Regions from separate parts of the Arthrobacter sp. B0427-1-12 genome, predicted to be linked through region 1. Evidence: riboswitches for the same ligand, from Rfam matches in the RefSeq annotation. Region 1 holds a riboswitch; the other holds the start of a gene.
The links. A riboswitch is a leader RNA that binds a small molecule or an ion and turns the genes downstream of it on or off. The one in region 1 is predicted to bind glycine.
Positions count from the first base shown of each region.

Region 2: another riboswitch for glycine. It lies ahead of gcvP (aminomethyl-transferring glycine dehydrogenase); the one in region 1 lies ahead of cycA (D-serine/D-alanine/glycine transporter).

Region 1 is NZ_JBNHIC010000069.1:1,679-5,093, reverse strand. It holds gene AC5RWU_RS21755 (NADPH-dependent FMN reductase) at 1-82, shown strand, start outside; gene cycA (D-serine/D-alanine/glycine transporter) at 377-1,855, opposite strand; glycine riboswitch at 2,013-2,110, opposite strand; partial or broken gene AC5RWU_RS21745 (IS30 family transposase) at 2,983-3,415, opposite strand, start outside.
Region 2 is NZ_JBNHIC010000022.1:57,569-60,983, forward strand. It holds gene cycA (D-serine/D-alanine/glycine transporter) at 1-958, opposite strand, end outside; glycine riboswitch at 1,203-1,307, shown strand; glycine riboswitch at 1,309-1,422, shown strand; gene gcvP (aminomethyl-transferring glycine dehydrogenase) at 1,474-3,415, shown strand, end outside.

The sequences.
Region 1 (3,415 bases):
GGAGTACTACGCCTTCGTCCAGCGGGTCCACGCGTCGGCACCCGGCCACATCGGCGACGAAGACCCCGACACACGGAAATAATGCCCGCCGGCCTTAGGCAGCGCGGCGCCTGAAAACCCCGCCGGCCGGCTCAGGCCCGCGGCCGGCACCGCCGCAGGCCCGCCGCGGGCAGCAGTTCACCCGTGCCCGGTCGTTGAACATAACCTGCACCTGCTGAAGGGACTGTGCCCGCGGGAGGTTACCTGGTGCCGGTTTACGGGCAGCGATCGGCGGTCATCTGCGCAAAGAACAGGAACGCCCAGGGTGCGGGCGGAGGGCCCCGCGCACTGCGCGGGGCCTCCGTCGATCGGGGCGCCGGGGCTGCCCGCGGCAGGACTATTCGGCGGCCCCCACCTGGGCGGTTTCGCGGGCGCCGGGTTCCCGGCCCTCGGCGTCCAGCTGGGCGCGGAACGCCGCGGAGCGGGCGATATGGGCCGGCCTGCGCCGGATGATGGCCCAGGCGATGCCCAGGATGACGAACCAGACCGGGGTGATCAGCAGCGCGGTCAGCGTGTCCGGCTGGGTCGTCAGCGCCCACAGGACAAAGGCGAAGAACGCAAACACCACCCAGACCATCACGATACCGCCGGGCATCTTGAACCTGGAGGCGGCGTGCAGGTGCGGGCGGCGCTTCCGGAAGACCAGGTAGCTGGCCAGGATGATGGACCAGACAAACATGAAGCAGACCGCGGAAACCGTGGTCACCATGCCGAACGCCGCGCCGATGTTGTCGCCGGCATACAGGAGTACGACCCCGGAGAGCAGCAGCACACAGGACAGGAACAGTGCGTTACGGGGTACCTTGCGCGAGGACAGCCCGGCGAAGACGGAGGGAGCATCGCCTTCCTGCGCCAGGCCATACACCATGCGGGAGGTCGAGTAGACCCCGGAGTTGGCCGAGGACATCGCCGAGGTCAGCACGACCAGGTTGACGACCGTGGCGGCCATGCCGAGCCCGGCCAGCGAGAACATGCCGATGAAGGGGCTGTGGCCGGCTTCGAACTGGGTCCAGGGAGTGACCGACATCAGGATGATCAGGGCGCCGACGTAGAAGAGCAGCACACGGATCGGAATGGAATTGATGGCCTTGGGAAGGTTCTTTTCCGGATCCTTGGCCTCGGCCGCCGTCGTTCCCACCAGTTCGATGCCCACAAAGGCGAAGACGGCGATCTGGAAGCCTGCCACGAAGCCCATGAATTCCTGCGGGAAGAAACCGCCGTGGCTCCACAGGTTGCTAAAGCCTGCCGGGCCGGCATCGGACTCGAAGCCGGTGAAGATCATGACCAGGCCGGTCACGATCAGCGCCACGATGGCGATGATCTTGATCAGCGCGAACCAGAACTCGGTCTCACCGAAGGCCTTGACGGTGGCCAGGTTGAGCAGCAGCAGGACGGCCACGGTGAAGACACCCGGAATCCACAGCGAGATGCCCGGCACCAGTTCGTTGGCGTAGCCGGCGATGGCAATGACGTCGGCGATGCCGGTGACCACCCAGCAGAACCAGTAGGTCCAGCCGGTGAAGAAGCCGGCCCACGGGCCCAGCAGGTCCCCGGCGAAGTCGCTGAAGGACTTGTAGGACAGGTTGCTCAGCAGCAGTTCGCCCATGGCCCGCATGACGAAGAAGAGCATGAAGCCGATGATCATGTAGACAAAGATCACCGAGGGTCCGGCCGCCGAGATGGTCTTGCCCGAGCCCATGAACAGACCGGTTCCGATGGCACCGCCGATGGCAATGAGCTGGATGTGGCGGTTGGACAGCTGCCGCTCAAGGTGGGGTGCGTCAACAGGCTTGGTTGGACGAGGTTGAGTCGTCATGAGGAACTCCGTAGTTCAAGCGGCACCGGGGTGGCACGGTGATTGTGTTCCTCCCCGCTCTGTCTTGGACCTGAGAGTTTCCGCGCCCACTGCTCTCGCAGGTGCCGCTTGCACCGTCGGTGAGCCAGGTTGCTGCCTGACTGCTTTCCAGAGTTGCCTCGCCGCGGCGGTACATGGGCCTGAGAGATTCCTGGGGAGGATTTGCTCCTACGGCGCCTGCTGAATGTACCGGCAGAACTCTCCCGCCGCAGATCACAAGCATGACCCACTTTGAAGTGAGCCGGATCACACCTTAGCGTGGAGGGGCGGCACCACGCAAACGCATCGCGGGCACCGCATTGTTTTTCGCGTATCGACACCACGGCGACGTTGAACAGGTTTAAGGTCGGATGATCAGGCTTCGTCTGTGAAATTGCTGCCCGCTGGTGAACAAGCGGATGGCACCCCACAGGGCCGACTCGGTCCGGGATGGAGGACACGAGACATGCCGGGCGTGGTTTTACGGGGGAAGGGCCGGTGCTCGGCGGCCGGCAGAACCTTGGGTTCGCTACAGGATTTGGATCGGCACCGACACTGGGCCTGCGGCGTGAACTGAATCACCCACAGCTGTATATGCCTTTCGAGCCGTGGCGGGAGATTCCTCCCCGCACACCATCCGGATTGGCGTTAGGGACTGCCCCGGTTTTCGTGGGCTCCTCAATGGTGCTCCACAGGTATTCATCGTGGACCAGCTGAAGTGCCCGGGCAGGCGACTGTGTCCGTTTCATACTGGCGGATAAATAGGGAAAGCCCCTCGGGAGGGGCTTTCAGCAGTTGATGTTTGGTATTGATCAGCGGTGATGCGCTCCTCCTCCCTGGGCGCTGTACGCGCCCTGCCGGTTTCTGTAGTTAAAATTTTAATAATTGCCCGGTTGATCGTCCACCGACACGACGAAGAATTACCGACGCCAAGGCATGGGTTCCTTTCGCCCTTCCGGCCGATGGCTCTGTGCCGCATAAACCGGTCGCACACCGCGACAAAGATGAGCGAGAACTTATGCATGCCTGTGAATGGCCCCAGCGCGATGGAATACGTGTCCCACCAGGGCTCGTGAATGTCCCGTTAGAGGATGGGCGGATTCAGGCGGTCATTGCAACAGGAGGTCTTCGATCAGTTCGATCGGTTTCCTGAACTCTAGTCTTTTGCGCGGCCGGTCGTTGAGTTCCTGGGCGATCCAGTCGAGGTCTGCGGCGCTGTGGACGCTCAGGTCGGTGCCTTTGGGGAAGTACTGGCGCAGCAGGCCGTTGGTGTTTTTGTTGATGCCGCGCTGCCAGGGCGAGTGCGGGTCGCAGAAGTAGATCTCGATGCCGGTATCGATCTTCACGGTTTTCCAGTCCTGCATCTCAATGCCCTGATCCCAGGTCAGGGAATGCCGCAGCACATCGGGGAGCGTCTTGATCTTCGCGGCCAGTGCATCACGCATCTGCTCGGCCTTATACCCGTCCGGCAGGTGCACGAGCATTGTGTAATTGGTGGTCCGTTCGACCAGCGTCCCTCCCAATGCCCCGGCACGGCCCGGT
Region 2 (3,415 bases), on a different contig from region 1:
GGACCACGAAGTTGATCACGCCGGCGGCGATGGCCAGCCCTGCGAGGGCGAACATGCCCACGAAGGGGCTGCGGTCCGCCGAGAATTCCCGCCACGGCGTCACAGAAACAATCACCGTCAGCGCGACCACGTAGAACAGCATCACGCGGATCGGAATGGAGTTGATGGCCCTGGGGAGGTTCTGTTCCGGATCCTTGGCCTCCGCCGCGGTAGTGCCCACCAGTTCGATGCCCACGAAGGCGAATACGGCGATCTGGAATCCGGCGATAAAGCCCATCGGGCCGGTCGGGAACATGCCGCCGTCGTTCCAGAGGTTAGCGAAGGTGGCCTCGGAGCCGTTCGGGGCGGTGAAGCCGGTGATGATGAATACCAGGCCGACCACGATGAGGCCAACGATGGCGATGATCTTGATCAGGGCGAACCAGAATTCGGTTTCACCGAAGGCCTTGACCGTGGGCAGGTTGAGCCCCAGCAGCAGCAGGATGGCGGCCAGCGCGGGGATCCAGAGCTGGAGGTCCGGCCACCAGAAGGCCACATAGCCGGCGATGGCGATCACGTCCGCGATGCCGGTGACAATCCAGCAGAACCAGTAGGTCCAGCCGGTGAAGAACCCGGCCCAGGGCCCCAGCAGGTCCGCGGCGAAGTCGCTGAAGGACTTGTAATTCAGGTTGGACAGCAGGATTTCGCCCATGGCCCGCATGACGAAGAAGAGCATGAAGCCGATGATCATGTAGACGAAGATGACCGACGGACCGGCCAGTGAAATCGTCTTGCCCGAACCCATGAACAGGCCGGTGCCGATGGCGCCGCCGATCGCGATCAGCTGGATGTGGCGGTTGGCGAGCTGGCGTTCGAGGTGGGGCTCGCCCTGGTGCTGCTCGTTGAAAGTGACCAAGTGGGAGTGGCCCTCCCCGGGAACCGCGGCTTCGGCGTCGGGCGGAATGGGGCGGTTGGACATCGGACTTCTTTCTGTCATCGGATCGATGGGCGCGCGGTGGTGCTAATCGTAAGGACCGGGCATGTCGTCCTTGTTCCGCCTCAGCGCACCTGAAATTCAGTGTGAGTCGGCTCACGAGCGAAAGTCAATTTGGTTGACGTTGCGGACGGTATGGGCGAAGCAGGGGGCGCCATGTAGAATCTTGCTCAAGGATAGGCTCCGGCGTATAGTTGTGAGTCGCATCACCCATAATTGAACATGCCTCTGAACCGCGGCGGGAGAGTCCTGCTGATGCTCAATCCGATCAGCAGGCGCCGTAGGAGCAAATCCTCCCCAGGAATCTCTCAGGCCCCTGTACCGCTGCGGCAAGGCAACTCTGGAAAGCAGTCAGGCGGCCAGCTCGCCGGACTCACCGACGGTGCAAGCGCCGAACCTGTGGAAACAGGTGGCGCGGAATCTCTCAGGTCCAATACAGAGCGGGGAGGAACTCGATCCGATTGGCGTCCCTGGACGCCGGAATACCCTGGAGTTCCCCCATGACGGTTCAATCAACAGAAACAGCCTTCGTCGACCGCCACATCGGCGCCCGCAGCAATGACGCGGAGACGATGCTCAAGCAGCTGGGCTACGCCAGCGTGGACCAGCTTGTCGACACCGCCGTTCCGGCGGACATCCGCCAGAGCGCGCCGCTGAACCTGCCGCCCGCCCGCAGCGAAATGGAAGTCCTTGCGGACCTGCGTGCGCTCGCTGCGAAGAACACCGTGGCCGTCCAGATGATTGGCCAGGGCTACTACGACACCGTGACCCCGCCGGTCATCCTGCGCAATGTCCTGGAGTCTCCGGCCTGGTACACCGCCTACACCCCCTACCAGCCCGAAATCTCGCAGGGCCGGCTCGAGGCCCTGCTCAACTTCCAGACCATGGTCGAGGACCTGACGGCACTGCCGATCGCCAACGCCTCCATGCTGGATGAAGCCACCGCCGTGGCCGAGGCCGTGCTGCTGATGCGCCGCGTCAACAAGGCGCACCAGGACGGCAAAGTCGTCCTGGACCAGGACGTGCTGCCGCAGACCATTGCAGTCGTTAAGGGCCGGGCCAAGGCACTGGACTTCGAGGTTGAGGTTGTGGACCTGTCCGCCGGACTGCCCGAAGGGGACATCGTCGGCATCGTGCTGCAGCAGCCGGGTGCCTCCGGCAACGTCGGCAGCCACGCTGCGGTGATCAAGGCCGCGAAGGCCCGCGGTGCCATGGTGACGGTCGCTGCCGACCTGCTGGCCCTCACTCTCATCACCCCGCCCGGCGACCAGGGCGCCGATATCGCCGTCGGCAACTCCCAGCGCTTCGGCGTGCCGCTGTTCTACGGTGGCCCGCACGCTGCCTACATGGCCGTGCGCACGGGCCTGGAGCGCTCGCTGCCGGGCCGGCTGGTCGGCGTCTCCAAGGACTCCGCCGGTACTGCCGCCTACCGTCTGGCCCTGCAGACACGCGAACAGCACATCCGCCGCGAAAAGGCCACGTCCAACATCTGCACGGCCCAGGCCCTGCTGGCGATCGTTTCCAGCATGTACGCCGTCTACCACGGCCCGGAGGGCCTGAAGGCCATCGCGCAGCGGACCAGCGGCCACGCCCGCACCCTGGCCTCCGTCCTCACGGGCGCCGGCTTGGAGCTCGCCTCGGAGCACTTCTTCGACACCCTCACCGTCCGCGTCCCGGGCCGTGCGGGCGAGGTCATCAAGGCCGCCGAGGCCAAGGGCATCAACCTGCGCAGCATCGACGCGGACCAGGTGGGCATCTCCTGCGACGAAACCACGACGGCGGCACACCTGGCCGCGGTTGCCGGAGCCTTCGGTGTCGACGACGCTGAGGCCAAGGTCCGGGCGGCCGCCTCGGCGACCCCCGGTTTCGAGCTGAAGTCTGACGTCGAACGCACCTCCGCGTACCTGACCCACCCTGTCTTCCACATGCACCGGTCCGAGACGCAGATGCTCCGCTACCTGCGCCGCCTGTCCGACCGCGACCTGGCGCTGGACCGGACCATGATTCCGCTGGGCTCCTGCACCATGAAGCTGAACGCGACGGCGGAGATGGAATCCATCAGCTGGCCGGAGTTCGCCTCCATCCACCCCTTCGCTCCGGATCACCAGACCGTGGGCTGGCGGGAACTGATCGCCGACCTGGAGGCCCGGCTGTCCGAGATCACCGGCTACGCCGGCGTCTCCATCCAGCCGAACGCCGGATCGCAAGGCGAGTACGCCGGCCTGCTGGCCATCCGCCGTTACCACCTGGCCAACGGCGATGACCAGCGCGATGTCTGCCTGATCCCTGCTTCCGCACACGGCACCAACGCCGCGTCCGCGGTGCTGGCGGGCCTGAAGGTCGTCGTCGTGGCCACCGCGCACGACGGCACGATCGACCACGCCGACCTGAAGGCAAAGATCGAGAAGCATGCCGACCAGCTGGCCGGCATCATGATCACCT